DNA from 4 places in the Bacillus marinisedimentorum genome. Region 4 is predicted to be linked to each of the others. Evidence: predicted binding sites of a transcription regulator. Region 4 holds the regulator's gene; each other region holds the start of a gene.
The links. The regulator Rex, encoded in region 4, represses fermentation and respiration genes when NADH is low (regulators of the CRP and FNR family bind a similar motif). The targets are predictions, from matches to a motif close to TTGTGAAATATTTCACAA.

Region 1 (3,214 bases), on a different contig from region 4:
AAATGAACATCGTTGTATATGCCATGCCTTCATCGTCAAACTGGGTATGAAGCGGTCCGAGTGCATTTTCAGGATTCACTTCGCGTTCCATGACAGAGTCATAATTCAAAACAGGGATTCCGTTCTTCTCTCCAGCGAAATCTTTATTTTCAATGGCTTCGAATGCTTTTTCAAACGAGTAAACAGTGTTTGTCGGTGCAAGCTTTCCTGATGCGATGAACCGTTTGCCGTCAGGTGTAACATCGACGCCGTGCGGTGATTTTGCAACAGGTACAAGGTACATGCCGCCTTTATGCTTTTCTGGGAAGATCATTTTCTGGTCTGTCACTTCATCATACTTGCCGTCTTTGACCATTTGTTCAAGCTCTTTCCAGTTGAACAGGACGATATAGTCACGGTCAGCCTGGGAAGCGTTGATTTCAAGGTTAGTCGTTGCTTCTTCCGTGTTGTAAGTCGTGATGACGGCCCAATCTTTTGATACGCCTTTACCGGCATCGGAAAGATCATAGGACCAAGGCGGAAGTGCAACCTGGTATGCGATATCAAGTTTTTCGGTTTCCTGATTGAATGTGACGGCTGACATGACGCCGCGGTATTTTTCGCTGTAATCATCAAGTGACTCATACTCGCTTCCGATCGGAACGGCGAAACGAGTCGGCAGGAACATGTACTCCGTATTTTCTGTGACGAACATCGCGCAGTGAGGGCCGCTTGTGTTCGGTACGTCCATCATATCGATCGTTGTGAATGTCTCAAGGTCCATTGCTGCGGCCCGGCTGTTGCCGACATCCGTCATGAACAAGTACTTGCCGTCATAATCCCCGTCTGTTTCCGAGAATGCAGGATGGTGCAAATCGCCCCACGTGTATTCACCCATCATTTCGCGTGAGTGTTTGTCAAATCCCCATCCTGTTGCTGAATCCGGAGAGAAAACTGGCAATGTGCGGATATGGCGCATGGACGGCACACCGTACACGAACATCTGGCCTGAGTGGCCGCCTGAAGCAAAGAGGTAATACTCATCTTTTTCACCAAACGGGACATAAACCTTTTCCGCGTTCGATTTTTCGCTGGCATTTCCTTGCGGCTGTGACTGCGGGGAGAAATCGGTAAAAAAGATGAATGCGACTAAAAAACCTGCCAGCAAACCGGAGATTGCCGGTATTGTCTTCTTCAAATGAAACACCTCCAAATAGGTAGTAAATCCATTGGGTAACTTGGTTTTATAAAAACAATAGGGTCCGTTTCTTCTTTGAATCCGTTTACAATTATTTTTCTGATGCAGCCTTCAATGCTTCCAGAACGGCGGCATGTTCTTCATCTGTCAGCGGCTGGCCGCCGATTACACTCGACATGACTGCCGACGTCGGTTCTTTCAAAAATTCGCCAATCGGTTTGCCGTGCTTTCCTTCAACTGAGGTGTACGCGTCTGATAAATCCGGACCGGTTGCTCCGCCTTCCAAATTCAATGAAGAAACAGAGTGGCACGCCAGGCATCCGCGCTGATCAAGGATTTCACCGCTGGCCGAAACAGTCTCTGCCCCGGAATCCTGATTGCTCTCTTCCTCTTTGGCTTCCGGTGCTTCATTTTCACCAGCGCTTTCCTCTGATGTACTGCTGTCATTCACTTCCGTTGAGGCTGATTCTGAAGCTGAATCGGACTTGCCGAATCCTTCAAATGCGAAAAAACCTCCGCTGAAACCGACAACTGCTGCTGCAATGAAAATAATGAGCGTTTGCTTCATATTTTCACCCCTTTCATCTGGTTTGAATGGGACATGTTGTTCCCTATCGTTCGCTTTCATCTTATGCAATTATCAAACAAACAAGTGTGATACCAATCACTATTTGCCTGTTTTCACCCAACTTTTGTGCTCAGTTTCACACTTTCTTCATATTTCGCACATAAATACACCTCAGTGTATAAAACACTGCAAAGTGACAGGCACCTGTCGAATTTTGCGCATACAAAAAGCCCGGTTATCCGGGCTTTATCGTGTTTGATTCGACATATATCGACGAGTGACAGGCACCGCTTCATTCCTCCTTCGGATGCAATGCCCAGCCGATCAAAAACAGGATCAGGCCGATGAGCAGAAAGGCGATATCATAGAGCAGCGGGTTTTCTGACGCCGGGCGCACCCGGTGCAGCTGCAAAATATGATGATCGATAATACCCTCAATAAGGTTAAATGCCCCCGCCCCCATCAGAATGCCGGAGGTGAATGTCCGGAGGCTGGTGCCAAGTTCTCCGCGTTGTGCGTGACGGAATATATTGACGCCGCCCCATAAGAGCAAAGCGGAGAACAGAATGGTAAACAGCCCGTCAGTGAAGATCGCCAGGCCAACATGATCATGGTCCAGCATATGGTGCCACTGCAGCAGCTGGTGAAATAGTATGCCGTCAATCGCACCCCCTGCGCCGAGGCCTAAAAGGATGGCTGAAGTCAAAAGGTTCCGATTTTCGTGTTCCATCTATTTTCCCCCTTGCCTGTTTGTTTCCCTGGTTCTATCTTAGAAGCGTCTATTGTTAAGGATAAATAAGGAAATGCAGCTATCCTGTTATTTACCTACCCCCTGTTAAGGAAAATGGAACGTTCTTTTCATCCTCTGGCATCAGGAACTGAACGCTTAACGTTTACCGAAATAAACAGTCCGAGTGCCAGCCAGCCCAAGGTGATGACAGCTGCAGCAATAAGGACCGGCACCGCCCCGAAAGCAGTTATCAAAAAGATGGAAGCCGCTGTAACAAAACCTCCGCCAACGAATACATCAACAAGCATCTGCTTGTAGCTGAATGCATCCTTAGCGGGGGTTTCATTGCCCGGATCCGCCAGTTTTATGAAGAGCAGCCCGGCTGCACTCATGCCAAGCGACTGGGCAAGGTCGCCAATTGCCGGGCCGAACCAGTGATCCGGCAAAATCCTGTGTGTAATAACCTTTTTTTAAATTAGCAGCAATATTTATGAAAACAACCTTTCAAAAAATAAAACAGTGATTGAGGTTTATTATCCTAATGCGTTCGAATAAATCCCCAATCCATAACTCACATTTCTTCCAAAAATCTCGACATCATCCGACTAATAAAGGGAAAATGAACGCAGGAAAAAGGGTAGGATTTCATCACTTTTCTTCATATCTGAAACTATTTAGGATGGAAGAACCCTTTTTCATCACTCGGAAGGGTAAAAAGTCTTCAAAGGCGAAGCGGTAT
Region 2 (3,214 bases), on a different contig from region 4:
GGTATGACCCGAAAAATTACAATGTCCCGGAAGGATCTTATTCGACCAATCCATTTGATCCATATACAAGAATCAAAGAGCTGAAACAACTGATCCAGACTTTCCATGAAAACGGCCTTAGAGTCATTATGGATGTCGTGTACAACCATATCTACGATGTGGATGAGTCCCATTTTCATGCGCTTGTGCCGGGCTACTTTTTCAGATACAACGAAGACGGCACCCTTGCAAACGGAAGCGGTGTCGGCAACGACATCGCCTCAGAGCGGAAAATGGCGAGGAAATTCATTGTCGATTCAGTGCTGTACTGGGTAAATGAATATAAGATTGATGGCTTTCGTTTCGACTTGATGGGCATCCATGATATCGAGACGATGAATGAAGTGAGGCAAGCGCTGAATAAGATCGATCCGACGATTTTAGTCCTGGGTGAAGGCTGGGATCTCAATACCCCATTGCCGGGCGAAACAAAAGCGACACAGAAAAACGCAGCTAAAATGGAAGGGATCGCACATTTTGACGACCGGATCCGCGACGGATTGAAAGGCAGTGTGTTCATAGCGGATGATAACGGATTTGTGAGCGGCAGGCCGGGACTTGAAGAACAGGTCAAACAGGGGATTGCGGGAGGAATGGATTACGAAGATCAAATCGCCACTTATGTAGACCCGGGGCAGGTTGTTTCATATGTGGAAGTCCATGACAACCTGACGCTCTGGGATAAGCTTAAAGCATCGAATCCTGATGCGGAAATTGCCGAGCTGAAAAAGATGCACAGACTCGCTTCCAGTATTATTTTGACATCCCAGGGCATCTCATTCATCCATGCCGGCCAGGAGTTCATGCGGACGAAAAATGGCGATCACAATTCGTATAAATCACCTGATGAAGTGAACCGGCTTGACTGGCACCGCTGCGCCGCTTTTAAAGAGGATGTCCATTATTTAAGAGGACTGGTTGCTCTTCGGAAACAGCATCCGGCATTCAGGATGAGAAGCAAAAAACAGATCAGGGAGCATTTGCATTTTCTTGATTGCCCGCCGCAAACAGTCGCCTTCACGTTGTCCGGCCATGCCAATGGCGATCCCGCCCCGTGCATCCTTGTTGCGCACAATGCTAACCGGATCGGAATGGAATTGGAATTACCTGCAAACGGAATCTGGAAGATCGCAGTCAACGGGCAAAAGGCCGGGTATGAGGAAATCGCTAAAATAGAAGGGAAACAGGCGGTGATTCCGGCAATCGGCACCCTTGTGCTCATATTGGAAGAAGAAATAGAATCGTGAGGGAGTCCGGCACTGGCCGGACTTTTTTGCCATATAGGAAAGTATAAATTGTCAGCAAGGGAGTATTTCCACGTTAAGATTATAGATAAGGGCAACTACGCCTCTGTCTTCGCCTAAAGGCTCGCCATCTGCGAGTTTTCTTTACGTTTTGGCTGTTGCCTGCAATTGAAATCCAGGGATTTTCGTGAGTTTTCCTGGACTAAATTGGTCAGATGCTTATGTTATATATCATAGAAGGCTGTTTCAAAAGGGAGCTGAGTCTCCCGCAGGTACCCGCTTTCACCAGAGGTACAAGTGCGGCATCCGTCCCTGTTTCCCTCGTCCGCATTCACGGTGTCTTCTCTGCCGCAGGGCGTGCCTGGGACATTCCGCCAACCCTCACCGAAATACAATTTGTAATACCATGGATCACACCTGTCAGTGTCTTTCACGGTGTGTCCTCGTTCAATAGCACACCCGGAAGCAGTCTTCAACCCCCACTTTCACGGCAACCGCTTACAGTTTTGATGCTTTGTCAATCATAAGAACAATTCATTATTTGGCTTGAAACCATTCTTTCTCCGGAGTACTCTATAGTTGCACAACAAATTGTGAAATAAATCACAAATAAAATAATAGACAAGAAAACAGAAAGGAAGAGCACAATGGAAAAAGAAGCAATTGAAAAAATAACCGTGCTGGCGTCAAAAAAGGCGGACCTGCTCAATCAGAATCCTCTTCAATATATAATGCGGGCTGTTCTTGCCGGCATCTACATCAGTTTTGCCGTTATTGTAAGCTTCAGGCTTGGCGATACATTTTATCAGGCACAGTCTCCGTTCACTCCGTTAATGAGCGGCATCTCTTTCGGGATTGCCCTAATGCTCATTATCTGGGGCGGAGCTGAACTCTTTACCGGCAACACGATGTATTTCACTGTCGCTGCCTTGCGGAAGAAGACAGGGGCTGCGGACCTCCTGAAAAACTGGTTCTTTTGTTATTCCGGAAATTTTCTCGGTGTCACCTTTTTTGCCGGATTATTTGTCATGACGGGTTTGTTTGCAGCGATTGGACCAGATCATATGATGATGGATGTTGTGGAAACGAAAATGAACCTAACCGCATCCGAACTGTTCTTCCGCGCAATCCTGTGTAACTGGCTCGTATGCCTCGCTATCTGGATTCCTATGCAGGCGAAAGGAGACGGGGCAAAGCTGGCCATGACGATTTTACTTGTATTTGCTTTCTTTGTTTCCGGCTATGAGCACAGCATCGCCAATATGTCCTTGTTCACGCTCGCTCTAATGCTGCCGCATCCCGAAACCATTTCCGTTGCCGGAATGGTTCATAACCTTGTTCCTGTCACGCTTGGAAATATTGTCGGCGGAGGCGTGTTTGTCGGAGCACTGTATACGTACCTGCAAACGTCCAAAAAGCCGGCTGAGAATAAAGCGGTTCAGCAGGCGGTACTTACAAGTTCTCCACATCAATCAGTGAGCAGCTAGCATACACTCGCCTTCCTGGTCAGTCAGGGAGGCTTTTTTTAATGCGAGGCTACGGATACGCTCGGAATCGCACTTGATTTCTGAAAGCTTCCGAAGAGAGGCAAGAACGGGTGCCGCATTTTCGCCCCCCTGGTGAAAACGAATACCTGCAGAGTATACCAAAGCCGCGGTTAACCAACCTGATACATAAATGAAAACGGCGCCGGTGAGGGCGCCGTTTTGTTTAAATTGCTGCTTCATTTGCAGCGGCTTCTTTTTCTTTCTTGGCCTGTTCAAGGAAAATCTTCGTTTCGGAAGCAACGACTCCGGAAAGTCCCAGCAGTCCGATCAGGTTAGGGAACGCCATGAGGCCGTTCATGATGTCTGCGATTCCCCATACAGCTTCCAGAGTGGAAATAGAACCGATGAAGACTGCAAGGACAAAAGCGAGACGGTAATACTTGA
Region 3 (3,214 bases), on a different contig from region 4:
TTTTCTCCAGGATTAACAGGGATGATTTCAAACCCCTGTTCTTTCAAGTATCCGCCGACTTCGTTGGATGCCCGGTCAGGCTTCCCTGATAATCCTACAATAGCCACACGCTTTGGCGGGGTTAATATTTCTTTGAGTGTTTCATCACCTGGTATCTGCATTGTTATTAAATTCCCCTTTCCGAATACATCAGTTAGTTACAGTCTTAGGGTTTCCATGAAAAAAAACTTTATAGTTAACAACCAAACATACTGCAGCAAGAATTGCAAGAAGGATGAATCCGAGCGTATAGGTTCCCGTTAAATCCATGACAATCCCCATCAGGATTGGCGGGAAAAAACCGCCAAGTCCGCCCCAGGCGCCGACTATGCCTGTGACTGTACCTGTTTGTGTCGGAAACATCTGCGGAACAAGCTTGAATACGGAACCATTTCCAAGGCCGACCATTATTGCGATGAATAGCGCTGCCGCAGTAAAGATGATGAAATTATTTATCCATAGGGCTATGAAGACAGCTCCAACGGCAATTCCCGCATAGACGAAAATAAGGATTTTTTCAGCACCAATCTTATCTCCGAGAATACCGCCGACCGGGCGAATCAATGTTGACAGGACAACAAATCCAGCCGCTCTTAATCCGGCATCGACAGGCGTGACACTGTACAGGTCAACAAGCAGGGTCGGCAAATAAATACCAAAAGCCACAAACGCACCAAATGTGACAAAGTAAAACAGTGACAGGATCCATGTTGATCCGTATTTTAAGACAGACAGTGCGCCAAGGACTGTCTTTGCGCTGGCTGAAGGCTTCGTTTCAGGAGTGAAGTACCATAATAAAACGGCCATAATAAAGACAGGGACAGTGAGGCTCCAGAACACCCATGGAATTCCGAATGATGCCGCAATCGTCGGTAATGTAAAGCCGGCTACCGCGGTTCCGATATTACCGACAGCGTTAATTCCAAGTGCCGTTCCCTGCTTTTCAGGAGGAGTAAGTTTTGAGACGAAAGCGATTGATATCGCAAATGATGTTCCTGCCATACCGATAAAGAAAGCCCAGAACATGAGCATTCCATAGGAATCAGCGAAGCCGGCCCCGATGAGCGGAATAATGAGGAAGAGCATCAGACCGGTATACATTTTCTTTCCTCCATATTTATCAGTCATGATGCCGAGCGGAATCCTCATGACCGAGCCCAGAAGTACAGGGACAGCAACCAGGATACTTTTCTCCGTAGCGGAAAGGTTATACATTTCCTGCAGGGTACTGGCGATCGGTGAAATGACTGCCCAGGCAGCAAATGCGATAGTCATCGCCAGGGTCGTTATCGGTAACAATGCTTTTTGCTTGTTCATACCATTCAACTCCTCGTTTTTTGTTACTTCTATCATAAAAACAAACAATTGCAATACCTGTGAGCGTTATCACATTTCTTTACTGTTCACAGTTTTGTCGAAAAAAAGATCTGATGGTTCCGCGCGTTTTCATTATTTGTTACTCACATTCCCTTACAGCGGCTGTTCATGCATCAAAACGTTCAGCGTCTAAAATACCTGCATTGTTGATTGATATGTTGCAATAATGTGAACATCTGAAAAATGTGATAAATCTAACATCGCCCCATTGATAATCAACTTACGATGTAGTCATCAAGAATGACCAGGGAGTGAAAAGGAATGAAACAAAAACGTTCACCGCTTTGGAATAGATTGAATTACTTGAAGCCTGTTGAGAAGTTTTCAGGGGAACACAGTGAAATGAACTACAGCGACCGCAGCTGGGAGAACATGTACCGCAGGCGCTGGCAGCATGATAAAGTTGTCCGCTCAACACATGGGGTTAACTGTACGGGATCCTGCAGCTGGAACATTTATGTGAAAGACGGCCTTGTCACATGGGAAGGGCAGCAGCTCGATTATCCGACAACCGGACCTGATATGCCCGAGTTTGAACCGCGCGGATGTCCGCGGGGCGCAAGTTTCTCATGGTATATCTACAGCCCGCTAAGAGTGAAATATCCCTATGTTAGAAAAGTATTAATTGAAATGTGGCGAAACGCCCTTGAGCAATTTGATAATCCGCTTGATGCCTGGAAAAGCATTGTGGAAGATCCCGAAAAAACACGTACTTATAAACATGCCCGCGGGAAAGGCGGCCTTGTGAGAGCAGACTGGGATGAAGTATTAAAGCTTGTTGCATCATCCCTCCTTTACACAACGATTAAATACGGCCCTGACCGTAATATCGGCTTTTCGCCGATTCCGGCCATGTCTATGGTCAGCCACGCTGCCGGTGCACGTTTCATGCAGCTGATGGGCGGTCCGATCCTCAGTTTTTATGACTGGTATGCCGACCTTCCGCCGGCTTCTCCGCAAATCTGGGGTGATCAGACGGATGTTCCGGAATCGAGTGACTGGTTCAACAGCGGCTACATCATTACATGGGGATCAAACGTCCCGATGACACGGACACCGGATGCTCACTTCCTGGCGGAGGCCCGCTATAAAGGAACAAAGGTCGTTTCCATGAGCCCGGATTTCGCGGAGTCAACGAAGTTCGCAGATGACTGGCTGACGGTAAAACCGGGTACAGACGGCGCAATCGCCATGGCCATGGGACATGTCATTTTAAAAGAATTTTATATCAACCGGAAAACGGATTACTTTATCGATTATGCAAAGCAATATACCGATCTGCCATTCCTGGTGACACTTGATGAAGACGGTGAAAACTATCAGGCTGGCCGCTTCTTGAACGCCAATGACCTCGGCATAGAGACAGGCAACGGGGAATGGAAACCGGCACTGCTCGATGATATCACCGGCGGTCCTTCAGTGCCGCAGGGCACGATGGGTTCCAGATGGGAAGACAAGAAAAAATGGAATCTCGAATTGAAGGATGAGGTAACCGGAGCGGATATTAACCCGCGCCTCTCCATGCAGGGAATGGAAGACGAAATCGGCATTGTCAGAATGCCGTATTTCGGGGCAAAGGATAAATCGGTCAAAAACCGGGCCGTACCGATGAAAAAGCTTGTCATTAATGGGGAGTCAAAACATGTGACAACTGTATATGATTTGATGATGGCGAATTACGGAATCGACCGCGGACTTGGCGGTGAAGCGGCTCAAAGCTACGACGACATGGAAGCTTTCACGCCGGCATGGCAGGAGAGCATCACCGGCGTGCCGCGCGAACAGATTATCAATATTG
Region 4 (3,214 bases):
CCGATCGTCGGCGCCATCATGGCCGCGATGCCCCACACCCCGGTCGCAAGCCCGCGTTCCTCCCGCGGAAACACTTCAAAGATCAAAGCCATCGAAAGCGGCATCATGACACCACCTGCAATCCCCTGTATGGCGCGGAATAAGATTAATGATGTGAGGCTCCATGCCATTGAAGCAAGGACAGACCCGATCAAAAACAAAACAAGCCCAATCATGTACAGCTTCTTCTTGCCGATCTTATCGCCAAGATAGCCGGTCAGCGGCATCGTGATCCCCATCGAAACCATAAAAATGGTAATCACCCAGCCGATTGAAACCGCATCCGTATCAAAGATTGCCATGAGTTCAGGAATTGCCGGATTCAGCATGCTGTTATTTAAAATGATGGTGAATGTGCCGAGCAAAACGGCAATGACCACCATCCACTTTTCAGGTATTTTTTTCGCCATCTCTCTATCCCCCGGTTGTTTCGTTTTCCGAAATTTTCTTTATCTCTATCATACATCAAAATAGGGCTGTGAAAAGAATAGACGGCAGACAATTTTAAATAAACGTTTGTTTAAATCTCCAGCAGCCCTCGTGACCGGTGCATTCTCTTTTTAAATAAACGTTTGTTTAACTTTTTAAAACCCACGGCTGGGACCGCTTACAGGTTCGAGTGAGCTTATTAACACACTAAATAATAAGAAGACCAGTTTGGGTTCCGGTCTTCTTGTTGATGTTAAATTTAAGAGCATGATTGGGAAGAAAAATTTGAATTAGCTGAAATCTGTCCGTTCCTTATGCTGATGAATTACTTGATGCGTTCCCTTTTCGGTGATCCGAAGACCTTTTTGGGAACGCATAGTATCGATTCGTTCCCTTTTTCGTACTCCGAAAGCCTTTTCCGGAACGCATAGCTCGTTGCGTTTCCTTTTTGGAACTCCGAAGACCTTTTCGGGAACGCATAATTCAGGTAACAATATGAAAAGCCCATGTACCCCAGTTAATAGAAATTTGAAAATGCCGTTGACCGTTACGATAACAACAAAAAAGAGGTGTGAATCAGCGTGCCGATTCCACCTCCAAAGATATATTCGTTTATGTTTCAACCCTGCCAGTTACTCAAAAACCGCGGGTTCGTTTTATTCTTCTGCCTCTTCCTGCTCACCTTCACTGAGAGGATAATGCTTCAGGAAGTAGATCAGTGACTGCAGTTCAATCGCAAGGTCGATATGATGGACCCGGATATGAGGCGGTGTCGCCAGCCGGGCCGGAGTGAAGTTCAGGATGCCGCTGATGCCGGCTTTCACAAGGCGGTCGGTGACGGATTGCGCTGCGGGTGCAGGCACCGTCAAAATGGCGACAGATACATCTCCAAGCCGCTCTTCCAGCTTTTCACTATCGTAAATCGGCACGCCGCCGATTTCAGTTCCGATCTGGTTCTCATTCACGTCAAATGCCATTGCGATTTTCGTATTGTTATTTTTGGTGAAATTGTAATGCAAAAGGGCCCTGCCAAGGTTACCGACACCGATCAAGGCGACTTTTGTAATTTCATCCTGGTCAAGCGTCTCCCTGAAAAATGACAGCAGATAGCTCACATTATACCCATACCCTTTTTTGCCAAGTGCACCGAAGTAAGAAAAATCACGGCGGATTGTCGCTGAGTCAACCTTGACCGCTTCGCTTAATTCCGCAGACGACACCCGCTGTTTCCCTGATGAATGCAAATTCTTCAGAAAACGGTAGTATAACGGCAGCCTTTTTGCCGTTGCCTGCGGGATTTTATTTTTATCGATTTCCATAATTTAACCCCCAACACTGCTTTTCGCTTTGTTCTATTCTCTTCGAAAATCTCCGCTTTTGCCGCCTGTCTTTTCCACCAGGTAGGTCGGGCCGATGATCATTCCTTTATCCACTGCCTTACACATATCATACACCGTCAGCGCTGTTGCGGATGCTGCCGTTAGCGCTTCCATTTCCACGCCTGTGTTCCCCTTCGTTTTGACACTTGCGCCGATATGCAGAATATAATCACCGTCTTTACTGCCATCTGCGGGTTTTTGCCATTCGAACGAGACATCGACCCCTTTCAGCTGAAGCGGGTGGCACATCGGAATCCATTCCGGTGTTTTTTTGGCTGCCATGATACCGGCAACTTGAGCGACTGCCAGCACGTCTCCTTTGCCAATCTCATTGTCCTGTATTTTTGTATATATCTCTTCACTTACCTGAACACTCGAATGGGCCAGCGCCGTCCGGACGGTTGCCTGCTTGTCCGCGATATCGACCATTTTTGCCCTGCCCTGCTCATTAAAGTGAGTAAACTCAGATGCCATACGAAAACTCCTCTCAGCTTGCTTTCTATCATTATAACCCGAGATCGGGCCTTTTTTGAAACGAATAATCGACAATTGCGTATTCTTAAAAGCCCCAGGTTGCCCAGCTGATTCCCGGTGCGATACACTAAAGCTATCGAATATAGAGGTGAACTGCTATGATATTGCTTCAAGTAAATCAGTTGACAAAGCATTTTGGCGCTGATCTTATTTTATCGAATATTAAATTGGAAGTACAATCAAATGACCGCATTGCGCTTGTCGGCAGGAACGGGGCGGGCAAATCCACGCTCTTGAAAATCATCGCGGGCCAGATGTCTTATGATGAAGGCGAGATCATCAAGCCGAAAGACCTTTCACTCGGTTATCTTGCCCAGGATACCGGCCTGGAATCCAATTTGTCGATTTGGGATGAGATGCTGAGTGTCTTTGAACCGCTGCTGAATATGGAAAAAAGGCTGCGCGCCATGGAGGCTAAGATGGGGGACCCCGATTTACTGAATGACGGTGCTGCCTATGACAAGCTCATGAAAGAATATGATGAATTGCAGCTCGTCTTCAAAGATGAAGGCGGATATCAATATGAGGCGGATATACGTACGGTCCTGCACGGTCTGAACTTCAGCAGATTTGATACAAATACACCGATTTCAACGTTGAGCGGGGGCCAGAAAACCCGGCTTGCTCTCGCCAAACTTCTGCTGACAAAACCTGATTTGCTGATTCTGGATGAACCGACGAACCATCTGGACATCGAAACGCTTACATGGCTTGAGCAGTATTTGCAAGGTTATCCGGGCGCTTTACTGATTGTATCTCATGACCGTTATTTTCTTGATCGCATCGTCAATGTTGTGTATGAAATTTCACGCCATACGACCGGCAAATTCCAC

Region 1: a site for Rex is predicted at 1,870-1,887, ahead of A4U59_RS16050 (cytochrome C). Genes of this name have one in related genera too.
Region 2: a site for Rex is predicted at 1,875-1,892, ahead of A4U59_RS13215 (formate/nitrite transporter family protein). Genes of this name have one in related genera too.
Region 3: a site for Rex is predicted at 1,600-1,617, ahead of A4U59_RS06320 (nitrate reductase subunit alpha). Genes of this name have one in related genera too.

What each region holds. Positions count from the first base shown of each region.
Region 1 is NZ_LWBL02000053.1:9,458-12,671, forward strand. It holds gene nosZ (Sec-dependent nitrous-oxide reductase) at 1-1,177, opposite strand, end outside; gene A4U59_RS16050 (cytochrome C) at 1,269-1,745, opposite strand; gene A4U59_RS16055 (DUF2243 domain-containing protein) at 2,038-2,475, opposite strand; gene A4U59_RS16060 (hypothetical protein) at 2,604-2,921, opposite strand.
Region 2 is NZ_LWBL02000043.1:62,249-65,462, forward strand. It holds partial or broken gene pulA (type I pullulanase) at 1-1,286, shown strand, start outside; gene A4U59_RS13215 (formate/nitrite transporter family protein) at 1,931-2,770, shown strand; gene A4U59_RS13220 (hypothetical protein) at 2,756-3,010, opposite strand; gene A4U59_RS13225 (alanine/glycine:cation symporter family protein) at 2,994-3,214, opposite strand, start outside.
Region 3 is NZ_LWBL02000019.1:58,005-61,218, reverse strand. It holds gene A4U59_RS06330 (CoA-binding protein) at 1-161, opposite strand, end outside; gene A4U59_RS06325 (MFS transporter) at 190-1,356, opposite strand; gene A4U59_RS06320 (nitrate reductase subunit alpha) at 1,678-3,214, shown strand, end outside.
Region 4 is NZ_LWBL02000067.1:6,407-9,620, reverse strand. It holds gene A4U59_RS18905 (MDR family MFS transporter) at 1-449, opposite strand, end outside; gene A4U59_RS18895 (redox-sensing transcriptional repressor Rex) at 1,125-1,787, opposite strand; gene moaC (cyclic pyranopterin monophosphate synthase MoaC) at 1,821-2,321, opposite strand; gene A4U59_RS18885 (ABC-F family ATP-binding cassette domain-containing protein) at 2,480-3,214, shown strand, end outside.